Linked DNA regions of Streptomyces ficellus. The protein of the gene in region 2 interacts with the protein of the main gene of each other region in a pairwise test. Links are inferred from orthologs where the notes say so. Each region holds a gene or a part of one and is shown on either strand. Other genes may lie near its edges. The genes, in order: EIZ62_RS14975, dnaE, EIZ62_RS16840 and rplL.

Region 1 (2,991 bases), 2.1 Mb from region 2 along the record:
CGAACAGCACCACGCCCACCCCGGTGATCAGCAGTGACATGGTGAAGCCCAGCTCCATCGGCCGGGTCAGCACCGTGCGCAGGAAACCGAACGTCCCCACGCCGAAGTCGAACCGGGACGTCCAGCCCGCCTGTACCGCGAAGTACCCGCCCAGCGGATCGCCCTTGCGTAGCCCCACCCACACCACGTAACCCACCCACCCCACCGGCGCCACCGCCGCCCCGGCCCACAGCCGCCAGTCGGTCCGCCGCTCGCCCCGCCAGAGGCGGTACGCCGCGTACAGCGCCGCCGCACCGACCGCCGCCGCCACCGCGATCCCGTTCGGCCGCGCCGCCCCCGCCAGCGCGGCGAGGGCTCCCGCCCACAGCCAGCGGCCGGTGAGCACCGCGTACAGCGACCAGGCGGCGAACGCCGTGAGCAGCGGCTCGGTGTACGCCATCGACAGCACGATCGAGTGCGGCAGCAGGCCCCACAGCGCCACCAGCGTGGTCGCGACGCCCCGCCCGTACAGCCGCTCGCCGATCAGGAAGATCCCCCACGCGGCCGCCCCGGCCGCCGTCCAGGACACCAGCAGCCCCGCCGTGCCGTCCGCGACCGGCAGGGCGGTGCTCACCGTCCGTACGAGCGCCGGGTAGAGCGGGAAGAACGCCAGGTCCGACTGGACCACGCCGTCCGGCCAGTACAGGGTCGTGCCGTAGCCGGACGCGGCGATCCCCAGGTACCAGTCCGAGTCCCAGGACAGGGCCAGCAGGGCGCGCGGCGAGCGGCCGGTGTGCCAGGCCCACACCGCCGTCACCAGCATCCCGGTGAGCCGGGCGGCGGCGAACAGGCCCAGCGCCGGTGCCGCGCGGTACAGCGCCGCGCGCCACCCCGGTACGGAAGGGGCGGCTCCGGCGGCGGTCACGTGGTCGAAGGTCTCGGCGGACAGGGTGCACCTCCGTGCGCGCGTGGACGGCTCACCCCGACCATCGGCGCCGCCCGCGCCCGCCGCGACCGCTGGCGGCCCGCCCGGGTGGTCCCCTCCGCCCGGCACCCCGCCCCGCGCGTGTCGCCGTGACACGGCGCCGCGCAGCGGCTACAGGGTGCCCAGCCGCTTCACCGCGTCCTGGAGCACCTCGGTCCGCTTGCAGAACGCGAACCGTACGAACGGCGCACCCTGCTCGCGGTGGTCGTAGAAGACGGCGTGCGGGATGGCGACGACGCCGCAGCGCTCCGGCAGGGCGCGGCAGAACGCGATGCCGTCCTGTTCGCCGAGGGGGCGGATGTCGGTGGTGATGAAGTAGGTGCCCCGGGGCCGGAAGACGGTGAAGCCCGCCCGCTCCAGCCCGTCGGCGAGCAGGTCCCGCTTGGCGGTCAGGTCCGCGCGCAGCCCGTCGAAGTACGTCTCCGGCAGCCGCAGCGCCTCGGCGATCGCGTACTGGAACGGCCCGGCGGAGACGAACGTCAGGTACTGCTTCGCCGAGCGCACCGCCGTGACCAGCTCGGGCGCGCCGGTGACCCAGCCGACCTTCCAGCCGGTGTACGAGAAGGTCTTCCCGCTGCTGGAGATGGTGACCGTGCGGTCGCGCATGCCGGGGAACGTGGCGAGCGGCAGATGCCCGGCGTCGTCGAAGACCAGGTGCTCGTACACCTCGTCGGTGACGACGAGCAGGTCGCGTTCGACGGCGAGTTCGGCGATCGCGGCCAGTTCCTCGCGGGTGAGGACGGTGCCGGTGGGATTGTGCGGGGTGTTGAGCAGGAGGAGGCGGGTGCGGTCGGTGACGGCGGCCCGCAGCTCGTCGAGGTCGAGGACGAACCGCCCGTCGTGCGGGCGCAGGGTCACCGGGACGCGGGTGCCGCCCGCCATGGCGATGCACGCGGCGTACGAGTCGTAGTACGGCTCCAGCGCGATCACCTCGTCGCCGGGCTCGACCAGCGCGAGCAGGGACGCCGCGATCGCCTCGGTGGCGCCCGCGGTGACGAGGACCTCCGTGCCGGGGTCGAACTCCAGGCCGTACCGCTCGCGCTGGTGGTCCGCGACGGCGTCGCGCAGCTCGGGCACGCCCGGGCCGGGCGGGTACTGGTTGCCCCTGCCGTCCCTGAGGGCCCGGACGGCGGCCTCGCGGATCTCCTCGGGGCCGTCGGTGTCGGGGAAGCCCTGGCCCAGGTTGACCGAGCCGGTGGAGACGGCGAGGGCGGACATCTCCGCGAAGATCGTCGTTCCGAACTCGGCGAGGCGGCGGTTGAGCGGCGGTCGTGTCATGGCGGCCATCCTGGGCTCAAGCCGGGGAGTCCTCAAGTGCTCCGGCCGGCCGCCCGCGCCCGGCCGCCGCCCGGCGAACCTCTGGACTTGCTCAATTCCGATTGGGAGGGGTGCGGAGGGGGGCATCCCCCAGTCACGAACGACACGGGGGAAGGTGATGAACATGACGATCGTCCTGATCGTGGGCGGCCTGATCGTCCTGGTGGGGTTCCTCGTCGCGGTGGGCGCGGCGGGGGGCGGGAGGAGCCGGCGCCGTGGGGGCGGGTCCGGCAACAGCTGGTGGGCCGGGTCCACGGGGGGCTCGTCCTGCGGGGGCGGCTCGTCCTGCGGAGGGGGGTCGTCCTCCTGCGGGGGCGGCGGTGGATGTGGTGGCGGAGGCAGCTGACACGGGGCAGCCGGTCCGCGACCACGGAGGGTGCCCGGCGGTGAACTTCCGCCGGGCGCCCTTTCGTTGACCCGGCGCCCGCCCCATCGGCCGTTTCCTTTTGAACAGTTGAACCGGCAGGCCCCCCAGGGGATGGAAACCACGGCACATTGGGTAAAAAAGCTGTGAGTCATCCGCAGTTCATGATTCCCTCGCTGTCGAGGACATCCAGCCCTCGGACCTCGTGTGTGGATTTCGAGACGGAGATCCCCCAGTCCCCCGAACATCTTCCGGGACGCCCCCGGTCCACCCGTCAAACCCTGTTTGCGGAGCCGACCCATGCTCACGACGCTCAAGACCTCCTACACCGACACCCGCGCCGCCG
Region 2 (4,326 bases):
GAAGGCCTCGGCGGCGGAGCGTGGCGCGCAGGAGGCCCAGCGCACGTCGATGGAGGCGGAGCACCGCATGGCGACGGCGACGCCGGCGGACATCGCGCGCAAGGGCCGGCAGAAGCGGTTCGGCCACAACTGAGGCCGCGTCCGCGCCGCGTACGCCGGAAGGGGCGCACCCGTGACGACGGGCGCGCCCCTTCCGCGTGGCCGGGCGGGACGGCGGGAGGAGCCGGGCGGGCGGCTCAGCCGGCCAGGCAGGACGGGCCGAGCAGCACCTTGAGGTCACCGAAGAGCGCCGGGTCGGCCGTGACGCGATGCCGGTCGAGCCGGAGCACGGTGGTGGACCGCGGGCCCTGGAGCTTGATCCGCACCTCGGTGTTGCCCTTGTGGTGGCTGAGGATCTCGCCGAGGCGGCTGACCATCGGCGGGGTGACCTTCACCGTGGGGATGGTGAGGACCACGGGCGCGTTGGTGCCGGCCGACGACAGGTCGGGGACCATCAGCTCCATGGCGACCAGGCGGGGGACGTCCTCGCGCTTGTCGAGGCGGCCCTTGACGAAGACGACGGTGTCCTCGACGAGCTGGGTGGACACCAGCTGGTAGGTCGCGGGGAAGAACATGCACTCGATGGAGCCGGCGAGGTCCTCCACGGTCGCGATGGCCCAGGCGTTGCCCTGCTTGGTCATCTTGCGCTGGAGGCCCGAGATGATGCCGCCGATGGTGACGACGGCGCCGTCCCCGTGCTCGCCGCCGGTCAGCTGGGAGATCGCCGCGTCGGTCTTGTCCGACAGGACGTGCTCGATGCCGAAGAGCGGGTGGTCGGAGACGTACAGGCCGAGCATCTCGCGCTCCTGCGCGAGGAGGTAGGACTTCTCCCACTCGATGTCGGAGAACTCGACGTCGAGTCCGAAGCCCGGCTCGTCGCTGGTCTCCTCGCCCATGCCGCCGAAGAGGTCGAACTGCCCCTCGGCCTCCTTGCGCTTGACCGCGACCACGTTGTCGATCATCGGTTCGTGGTGCGCGACCAGGCCCTTGCGGGTGTGGCCCATCTCGTCGAAGGCACCGGCCTTGATCAGCGACTCGATGGTGCGCTTGTTGCAGACGACCGCCTCGACCTTGTCGAGGAAGTCGGGGAAGGTGGTGTACTTCCCCTTCGCCTTGCGGCACCGGATGATCGACTCGACCACGTTGGTGCCGACGTTCCGCACGGCGGAGAGGCCGAAGAGGATCACGTCGTCGCCCTGGGCGGCGAAGTTCGACTCGGACTCGTTGACGTTCGGCGGGAGCACCTTGATGCCCATGCGGCGGCACTCGTTGAGGTAGACGGCCGACTTGTCCTTGTCGTCCTTGACCGAGGTGAGCAGCGCCGCCATGTACTCGGCGGGGTGGTTGGCCTTGAGGTACGCGGTCCAGTAGGAGACGAGTCCGTACGCGGCGGAGTGGGCCTTGTTGAACGCGTAGCCGGCGAAGGGGACCAGGACGTCCCACAGCGCCTGGATCGCCTCGTCGCTGTAGCCCTTCTTCTTCGCGCCCTCCTGGAAGAGGACGAAGTTCTTGGCCAGCTCCTCGGGCTTCTTCTTGCCCATGACGCGGCGGAGGATGTCGGCCTCGCCGAGGGAGTACCCGGCGATGATCTGGGCGGCCTTCTGGACCTGCTCCTGGTAGACGATCAGGCCGTGGGTGACGCCCAGGACCTCGCGGAGCGGCTCCTCCAGCTCCGGGTGGATCGGGGTGATCTCCTGCTGGCCGTTCTTGCGCAGCGCGTAGTTGGTGTGCGAGTTCATGCCCATCGGGCCCGGCCGGTAGAGGGCCGAGACGGCGGAGATGTCCTCGAAGTTGTCGGGCTTCATCAGCCGCAGCAGGGACCGCATGGGTCCGCCGTCGAACTGGAAGACACCGAGGGTGTCGCCGCGCTGGAGCAGCTCGAAGGTGGTCGGGTCGTCGAGCGGCAGGCCGAGGAGATCGATGTCGATCCCCTTGTTGGCCTTCACCATCTTGACGGCGTCGTCCATGATCGTCAGGTTGCGCAGGCCGAGGAAGTCCATCTTCAGCAGGCCGAGCGACTCGCAGCTCGGGTAGTCCCACTGGGTGATGGTGACGCCGTCGGTGTGCCTGACCCAGACGGGGACGTGGTCGACGATCGGCTCGCTGGACATGATCACGCCGGCGGCGTGCACGCCCATCTGCCGGACCAGGCCCTCCACGCCGCGCGCGGTGTCGATGACCTTCTTCACGTCCGGCTCGTTCTCGTACATCCCGCGGACCTCGCCCGCCTCCGAGTACCGGGGGTGGGAGGGGTCGGTGATGCCGGAGAGCGGGATGCCCTTGCCGAGGACGTCGGCGGGCATGGCCTTGGTGATGCGGTCGCCCATCGCGTACGGGTAGCCCAGCACGCGCGCGGAGTCCTTGATCGCGTTCTTGGCCTTGATCGTGCCGTACGTGCCGATCATGGCGACCTTGTCCTCGCCGTACTTCTCGGTCACGTACCTGATCACCTCGACGCGCCTGCGCTCGTCGAAGTCGATGTCGACATCGGGCATGGACACGCGCTCGGGGTTGAGGAAGCGCTCGAAGATCAGTCCGTGCGGGATGGGGTCGAGGTCGGTGATGCCCAGGGCGTACGCCACGATCGAGCCGGCCGCCGAGCCACGGCCGGGGCCGACCGCGATGCCCTGGTTCTTGGCCCACATGATGAAGTCGGCGACGACGAGGAAGTACCCCGGGAACCCCATCTGGATGATGACGTCCATCTCGTACTCGACCTGCTGCTGCCGGTCGTCGGGGATGCCGCCGGGGAAGCGGCGGTGCATGCCCCGCTGGACCTCCTCCTTGAACCAGCTGACCTCGGTGTGGCCCTCGGGGATGTCGAACTTCGGCATGAGGTCGCGCTTCTCGAACATGCCGGTGGTGTCGATCTGCTCGGCCACCAGGAGGGTGTTCGCGCACCCCTGCTGCCAGGCGTCCGAGGAGTCGATGGCGTACATCTCGTCCGTGGACTTGAGGTAGTAGCCGGTGCCGTCGAACTTGAAGCGGTCGGGGTCGGAGAGGTTCTTGCCGGTCTGGATGCACAGCAGCGCGTCGTGGGCGGTGGCCTCGTGCGCGTACGTGTAGTGCGAGTCGTTGGTGACCAGGGGCGGGATGCCGAGCTTCTTGCCGATCTCCAGCAGGCCGTCGCGGACGCGGCGCTCGATCTCGATACCGTGGTCCATCAGCTCCAGGAAGTACCGGTCCTTGCCGAAGATGTCCTGGTACTCGGAGGCGGCCTTCAGGGCCTCGTCGAACTGGCCGAGGCGCAGCCGGGTCTGGAGCTCGCCGGAGGGGCAGCCCGTGGAGGCGATCAGCCCCTCCGACCACTGGGCGATGGTGTCCTTGTCCATCCGGGGCCACTTCTGCAGCCAGCCCTCCTTGTACGCGTCGGAGGAGAGCCGGAACAGGTTGTGCAGGCCGGTCGCGTTCGCCGCCCAGATCGTCTTGTGGGTGTAACCGCCGGAACCGGAGACGTCGTCCCGCTTCTGGTGCGGCTGGCCCCACTGCACCTTCCGCTTGTTGCGGCGCGACTCGGGGGCGACGTACGCCTCGATGCCGATGATCGGGGTGACGCCCGCCTTCTGCGCCGAGTGGAAGAAGTCGTAGGCCCCGTGGAGGTTGCCGTGGTCGGACATGGCGATGTGCGTCATGCCCATCTCGTTGCAGGCGTTGAACATGTCCTTGAGCCGCGCGGCACCGTCCAGCAGCGAGTACTGGGTGTGCACGTGAAGGTGCGTGAACGGCGGCTTCGACACGGTTGCTGCCTCCGGGGCCGGGGATGGGGGACAGCTCGGAAGTCTACGTCGCCGCACTGACAGCGGCGGGGCACTCGGGAGCGCGGTCACGCGTTGGAGGGGACGGAGGGCCGGTCCCTCCGCCGTGCGCGCGACGTGGCGCGCACCCGTGTACGTACGCACCAGGAGGCACCCCGCGATGTCGGTCCCGCAGCCCACCGCCGAGGAACGCGGTGAGCAGATCCTCTCCGTCTTCGGCACCGCCTTCGGCGAGCTCCTGGCCGCCGACCCGGCCGCCTTCCGGGTCAAGTTCCGGAAGATGGCCGGCTCCGCCTTCGCCTTCTACCGGGGCACGGCCTGCCTCTTCTACGCCGACCTCGACGAGGAGCGGCACGGCGGCCCCTACCTGGACGAGCGGACCGGCCGGGTGTGGATCCACGGTGACCTGCACGCGGAGAACTTCGGCACGTACATGGACGCCAACGGGCGGCTGATCTTCAACGTCAACGACTTCGACGAGGCGTACGTCGGCCCCTTCACCTGGGACCTCAAGCGGCTGTCGGCCTCCCTG
Region 3 (3,195 bases), 1.7 Mb from region 2 along the record:
CGACGTCGGCGGTGACGACGACGCCCTTGCCGGCCGCGAGGCCGTCGTCCTTGACGACGTACGGGGCGCCGAAGGCGTCGAGAGCCGCGTCGATCTCGTCGTGGGTGGTGCAGACGTACGACCGGGCGGTGGGGACGCCGGCGGCGGCCATCACGTCCTTGGCGAACGCCTTGGAGCCCTCCAGTACGGCGGCCTCCCGGGAGGGGCCGAAGCAGGGGATGCCGGCCGCCCGCACGGCGTCGGCGACACCGGCGACGAGCGGGGCCTCGGGGCCGACGACGACCAGGCCGGCCTCCAGCCGAGTGGCGAGGCGGGCCACGGCCGCCCCGTCGAGGGCGTCGACCGGGTGCAGCTCGGCGACCTCGGCGATTCCGGCGTTGCCGGGCGCGCAGTGCAGAGCGGTGACGTCGGGATCGAGGGAGAGAGAGCGGCACAGGGCGTGTTCGCGGGCGCCGCCGCCGATGACGAGGACCTTCACGCCAGTCAGGGTAGCCCGCGGAGCGGGGCGATCTTTGTGCGGGCCACCGAGGCCGCCCCCACTACTCGTTCGTATATTCCTCCACCACCGTCGCCCCGAGCTCGCGCACGATCAGGTCGTGGCCGGAGAGGGCGGAGTCGACGAGGTCGGGGTCGTCGTCCTCGGGCATGTCGTCCTCGGGCCGGACCGGCTGCCGGGCCGCCGGGGGCCGAGGCTCCGGCGCGGAGCCCGCACCCGGGCCCGAGCCCGGCGCGGGGGCGGACGGGGACGACCGCGCCTGCGGTTCCTGCGGGGACTGCTGTGCCGGCCGGGGCGCGGCCTGCGGCGCGGGCGCCTGGGGCGGGCGGCCTCCGCCACCGTAACCCCCGGTGCCTCCGGTGCCGCCGGGACCGCCGGTGCCACCGAAGCCGCCGCCGTAACCCCCGCCCATGCCCCCGCCGCCGGGTGCCGGCGGGGGTGCGGAGCCGCCCGAGGGGTCGACGATCGCCTCGATCTTCCACTGGACGTTGAACTGCTCGGCGAGGGCCTGCCGCAGGACGTCCTCGCTGCCGCTGCTCGCGAAGTTGTCCCGGGCGCCCGCGTTGAGGAAGCCCACCTGGAGGGTCGTGCCGTCGAAGCCGGCGACCTGCGCGTTCTGGCTGAGCAGGATCCAGGTGAAGCGGCGGCGGTTCTTGACCGCCTCCAGGATGTCCGGCCACATGTTCCGCACCTGGCCGGCGCCCTGTGCCATACCGGGACCGGCCGCCGGGGCGGCGGGCGCGGAGGGCGCGGCCTGGGGCGCAGGTGCTGACGGCACGGGCGCCGACGGTCCGGCCGCCGGGGCGGCGGGCCGGGGGGACGCGGTGGGCCAGGCGCCGGGCCGGCCACCGGACTCCTGGGCCCCGGGCGCGGCGGCGGAGGGCCACGCCCCGGGCCGGGACGCGGCGGGCGCGGCGGGCGCGGCGGCGGGCTCGGGCGAGGCGGGTGGTGCCGGGGGCGCGGGCGGTGCAGGGGGCGCGGTGGGCTCCGCGTACGCGGGCGCGGGCACCTGCGGGCCGGACTCGGGCGCCGGGGCGGGGGCCTCGCCCGGTCCCCGTACCGCGGCACGGGCAGCGGCGGGCCCGCCGCCCGGCGCGACGGACGGCGGCATCTGGACGTGTGCCTCGGGCCCCGGCACGTACCCCATGGCGGGCCCGGGACCCGTCGCCTGGAAGGCGGCGCCCTGGACCGCCGAGCCGCGCTCCAGCCGGTCCAGCCGGGCCAGCAGCGACCGCTCGTCGGTGAACGCGGCGGGCAGCAGCACGCGCGCGCAGATCAGCTCCAGCTGGAGCCGCGGCGAGGTCGCCCCGCGCATCTCAGTCAGCCCGGTGTTGACGATGTCGGCGGCCCGGCTCAGCTCGGCCGCCCCGAACACCGACGCCTGCGCCTGCATCCGCTCGACCACGTCGGCGGGCGCGTCGAAGAGCCCCTTCTCGGCGGCGTCCGGCACCGCGGCCAGGATCACCAGGTCCCGCAGCCGCTCCAGCAGGTCGGCCACGAAGCGCCGCGGGTCGTTGCCGCCCTCGATGACCCGGTCGACGACCTCGAACGCGGCGGCCCCGTCCCCGGAGGCGAAGGAGTCCACCACGGAGTCCAGCAGCGAGCCGTCCGTGTACCCGAGGAGCGCGGTGGCCATGGCGTATGTCACACCGTCCTCGGCGGCGCCGGCCAGCAGCTGGTCCATGACGGACATCGAGTCACGCACCGAACCGGCGCCCGCGCGCACGACGAGCGGCAGCACCCCGTCCTCGACGGGGATCTGTTCCTTGCCGCACACCTCGCCCAGGTACTCGCGCAACGTGCCGGGCGGCACCAGCCGGAACGGGTAGTGGTGCGTACGCGACCGGATGGTCCCGATGACCTTCTCGGGCTCGGTCGTCGCGAAGATGAACTTCAGGTGCTCCGGCGGCTCCTCGACCACCTTCAGCAGGGCGTTGAACCCCGCCGAGGTGACCATGTGCGCCTCGTCGATGATGTAGATCTTGTACCGGCTGCTCGCCGGCCCGAAGAAGGCCTTCTCCCGCAGGTCACGGGCGTCGTCCACGCCACCGTGCGAAGCCGCGTCGATCTCGATGACGTCGATCGACCCCGGCCCGTTCCTCGCCAGGTCCTGACACGACTGGCACTCGCCGCAGGGGGTGGGTGTGGGACCTTGCTCACAGTTCAGACAGCGGGCCAGGATCCGCGCGCTGGTCGTCTTCCCGCACCCGCGCGGCCCGCTGAACAGGTACGCGTGATTGACCCGGTTGTTCCGCAGGGCCTGCTGCAACGGGTCGGTGACATGCTCCTGCCCGATGACCTCGGCGAAGGACTCGGGGCGATAGCGGCGGTACAGCGCAAGGGACGACACCCTTACGACGATATCGGGCCCCACCGACAATCGACCCGGCCCACCGGAACCCCCGCCCCGCAACGCAAGCGCCCCTCACGCACCCGCCAGAGCCGACCTACCCTTGCTGCCTTCCGGCCCTGGGGGAGTTCAGTCAGATAGCGCCACGTGAGGGGCTGCGCCCAGCCTACCCGATCCCCGCCCCCTCGCGGACCGCCCCCCGGCCACCCCGAACACCTCGGGACGCCGGCCCCGGGAACGGGTTCGCGAGCACTCCTCAACGTCTTGTATTGTTTGCGGCGGAGGATTCGCCTAGAGGCCTAGGGCGCACGCTTGGAAAGCGTGTTGGGGGCAACCCCTCACGAGTTCG
Region 4 (2,974 bases), 2.5 Mb from region 2 along the record:
CCTGGGTGTGGTCCTTCTCCAGGGTGGCGCGCATGGACTCGTACTCGCCGAACTCCTGGAGGATCTGCTCGGTGGTCCAGCCGAGAGCCTTGAGGAGGACGGTGACGGACTGCTTGCGCTTGCGGTCGATGCGGACACCGACCATGTCGCGCTTGTCGATCTCCATCTCCAGCCAGGCACCCCGGGACGGGATGATCTTGGCGGAGAAGATGTCCTTGTCGGACGTCTTGTCGATGGAGGAGTCGAAGTAGACACCCGGCGAGCGGACGAGCTGCGACACCACGACACGCTCGGTGCCGTTGATGACGAAGGTGCCCTTGTTGGTCATGAGCGGGAAGTCGCCCATGAAGACCGTCTGGGACTTGATCTCGCCGGTCTCGTTGTTGGTGAACTCGGCCGTGACGAAGAGCGGCGCGGCGTACGTGAAGTCGCGCTCCTTGCACTCGTCGATCGAGTTCTTGGGGGGCTCGAAGCGGTGGTCGCGGAAAGTCAGCGACATCGACCCGGAGAAGTCCTCGATCGGCGAGATCTCCTCGAAGATCTCCTCGAGACCGGACTTGGTGGGGACGTCCTGTCCGGACTCCAGAGCCGCCTCGACACGAGCCTTCCACGCGGCGTTGCCGAGCAGCCAGTCAAAGCTCTCGGTCTGCAGCGCGAGGAGGTTCGGAACCTCGAGGGGCTCCTTGATCTTTGCAAAGGAGATGCGCAGCGGGGCGGTGCTTGCGCCGTTGTTCGTATTCGCGGTCGAGGCGTTGCGCGAGGCGGCCAAGAGGGGGTCCTTCCGAGGGCTCGGACTCACTACGCGCGTACCGGTCCCACGCCGGACACGGAGACAGACTTCCCGATGTCAGCCAAAAGGCCAGGTCAGGAGGCTCGGTCAACTGTGCTCTTGCGAGGGTATGCCCCTGGTGACGGGCAGGGGGCAGCTAACAGGCAGCGCAAAGGGTCAGTGTAGCCACTTGGCTCACTGATGTCCAGGGCGAGTAATTCGCGACCCTCGTTGTTCTCAACTCCGCGGCACCTCGCGCCGTTGGCGCACATCGATACTGCCCGTTCGGCCGCCGATCCATGCCTCGGATCCGGATCGTTGACGGCGCGTCCTGAGAATTGCGCGCGGCGTGCGGTTCGTCAAGGCCCCCGGCCCTCGGGGCCCGTGTGGGGCGCACGGCGAAGATCACCATACTCCGCGCTGCGCCCAGCGCAAGGCAGGCGTCCCGGGAACGCCGAAGGGCGACCACCCGGATGGGTGATCGCCCTTCGAGAACGCCCTGTACGAGCGTCTGAGCGAGTCAGGAGACCCGCAGGGTGTTACTTGACCTCGACCGAGGCGCCGGCGGCCTTGAGGGACTCGGCGGCCTTCTCGGCGGCGTCCTTGGCGACCTTCTCGAGGACCGGCTTCGGGGTGCCGTCGACGAGGTCCTTGGCCTCCTTCAGGCCCAGGGAGGTCAGCTCACGCACGACCTTGATGACCTGGATCTTCTTGTCGCCGGCACCGGTGAGGATGACGTCGAACTCGTCCTTCTCCTCAGCGGCCTCGGCCGGGGCACCGGGGACACCGGCGGCGGCGACGGCGACCGGGGCGGCGGCGGTGACGTCGAACTTCTCCTCGAACGCCGAAACGAACGCGGCGAGCTCGATGAGGGTCATCTCCTCGAACTGCGCGAGCAGGTCTTCCTGAGACAGCTTCGCCATGATGGCGGTCCTTCCACTAAATCGGCTGGTGCCGGGTGTACATGTGAGGCGGGCGTACGTTGGGCCCGCTGCGACCGTCGCCCCTAGGGGGCCACGGTCAATGCGCGAGCCGAATTACTCGGCACCGCCCTGCTCGGCCTGCTTGGCACGGAGCGCGTCCACGGTGCGGACGAGCTTCGAGGGAAGCGCCTGGAAGAGCGCGGCAGCCTGGGACTGCTTGCCCTTCATGGCGCCCGCCAGCTTGGCGAGCAGAACCTCGCGGGACTCGAGGTCCGCAAGCTTCTTGATCTCATCGGCGGAGATCGCCTTGCCATCAAGGACACCGCCCTTGATGATCAGGTTGGGGTTCTCCTTGGCGAAGTCACGAAGACCCTTCGCCGACTCCACCGGGTCACCGGTGATGAAGGCGACAGCCGTCGGACCAGCGAACTGGTCGTCCAGCGTCGAGATCCCGGCCTCGTTGGCCGCAATCTTGGTCAGCGTGTTCTTCACCACGGCGTACTGGGCGTTCTCACCGAGCGAACGGCGCAGCTGCTTGAGCTGTGCCACGGTGAGACCGCGGTACTCGGTCAGCACGGCGGCGTTCGAGCTGCGGAACTTGTCCGTCAGCTCGGCAACCGCAGCAGACTTGTCGGGCCTCGCCATGAGCCTCGGCCTCCTTCCGGGTGATTCGGACCGCGTGGGCTGAAGGAAGGAGACTGGGCAAAACGAAACGCCCCGGCGCAGGCGCACGGGGCGTGACTCAACCGGTCGCGCTCAGCGAGGAGCGGTATCCAGGAGTTCATCCACAGTCACCTGCGCGGGTCGTCCGCAGCTAGCGGATCCTTCGGCCGCCGCGACTCTGACGAGCGCAGCAACGACCAGCGGTCTTTGGCTTCTGTGGAAGAGTACGGGACCGCCCCGCCGTCAAGCAAATCGCCGCCGGCCGGGTGACTCCCCGCCCCCGCGCGCCCGTGCCACCGCAGCGCTCCGGCCGGGCTCCGGGGGCCTGACAGGGGCCTCCACGGGGCCAGGGGGCCCACGGGCGCCACCGGCTCGTGGGGCGGGCCCCGTACGACGAGAAACCGGCCCCCGCCGCTCCTGCGAGCGGCGGGGGCCGGTTTCGTGCGCGTGACCCGCGACTGCCGTCAGATTCAGACGGCGGCCGGGTCCTCCTCGACGAGGAGGTTGCGGGTGCGGTTGGAGTCCAGCGGGATGCCGGGGCCCATCGTGGTGGTGAGGGTCGCCTTCTTGATGTAGCGGCCCTTCGCGGCGGACGGCTTCAGACGGAGGACTTCCTCCA

What was found.
Region 1: the proteins of dnaE (region 2) and EIZ62_RS14975 interact in binary tests that used the Escherichia coli proteins (3 or more experiments, as listed by UniProt). The link is inferred for Streptomyces ficellus from one-to-one orthologs.
Region 3: the proteins of dnaE (region 2) and EIZ62_RS16840 interact in binary tests that used the Escherichia coli proteins (3 or more experiments, as listed by UniProt). The link is inferred for Streptomyces ficellus from one-to-one orthologs.
Region 4: the proteins of dnaE (region 2) and rplL interact in binary tests that used the Escherichia coli proteins (3 or more experiments, as listed by UniProt). The link is inferred for Streptomyces ficellus from one-to-one orthologs.

Annotation. Positions count from the first base shown.
Region 1 is NZ_CP034279.1:3,393,128-3,396,118, reverse strand. What follows is about bases 164-2,961. They hold EIZ62_RS14975 (pyridoxal phosphate-dependent aminotransferase), read right to left. Parts: upstream 2,252-2,961; coding sequence 1,076-2,251; downstream 164-1,075. Other genes in these bases: EIZ62_RS14965 (DUF2617 family protein), read left to right, coding at 2,946-2,961; EIZ62_RS14970 (hypothetical protein), read left to right, coding at 2,406-2,627; EIZ62_RS14980 (hypothetical protein), read right to left, coding at 164-904. Also shown: more of EIZ62_RS14980, read right to left, coding at 1-163; more of EIZ62_RS14965, read left to right, coding at 2,962-2,991. UniProt on the Escherichia coli protein: Shows aminotransferase activity with methionine and histidine as substrates, and to a lesser extent also with phenylalanine.
Region 2 is NZ_CP034279.1:5,502,198-5,506,523, reverse strand. Bases 37-4,169 are described here. They hold dnaE (DNA polymerase III subunit alpha), read right to left. Parts: upstream 3,777-4,169; coding sequence 237-3,776; downstream 37-236. Other genes in these bases: EIZ62_RS24600 (DUF2252 domain-containing protein), read left to right, coding at 3,955-4,169; EIZ62_RS32030 (hypothetical protein), read left to right, coding at 37-133. Also shown: more of EIZ62_RS32030, read left to right, coding at 1-36; more of EIZ62_RS24600, read left to right, coding at 4,170-4,326. UniProt on the Escherichia coli protein: DNA polymerase III is a complex, multichain enzyme responsible for most of the replicative synthesis in bacteria. This DNA polymerase also exhibits 3' to 5' exonuclease activity. The alpha chain is the DNA polymerase catalytic subunit.
Region 3 is NZ_CP034279.1:3,783,348-3,786,542, reverse strand. Bases 194-3,195 are described here. They hold EIZ62_RS16840 (DNA polymerase III subunit gamma and tau), read right to left. Parts: upstream 2,847-3,195; coding sequence 540-2,846; downstream 194-539. Other genes in these bases: purD (phosphoribosylamine--glycine ligase), read right to left, coding at 194-478. Also shown: more of purD, read right to left, coding at 1-193. UniProt on the Escherichia coli protein: Part of the beta sliding clamp loading complex, which hydrolyzes ATP to load the beta clamp onto primed DNA to form the DNA replication pre-initiation complex.
Region 4 is NZ_CP034279.1:2,999,852-3,002,825, forward strand. The notes cover bases 1-2,781. They hold rplL (50S ribosomal protein L7/L12), read right to left. Parts: upstream 1,693-2,781; coding sequence 1,309-1,692; downstream 1-1,308. Other genes in these bases: rpoB (DNA-directed RNA polymerase subunit beta), read right to left, coding at 1-769; rplJ (50S ribosomal protein L10), read right to left, coding at 1,807-2,337. Outside these bases: rplA (50S ribosomal protein L1), read right to left, coding at 2,826-2,974. UniProt on the Escherichia coli protein: The binding site for several of the GTPase factors involved in protein synthesis (IF-2, EF-Tu, EF-G and RF3). Is thus essential for accurate translation.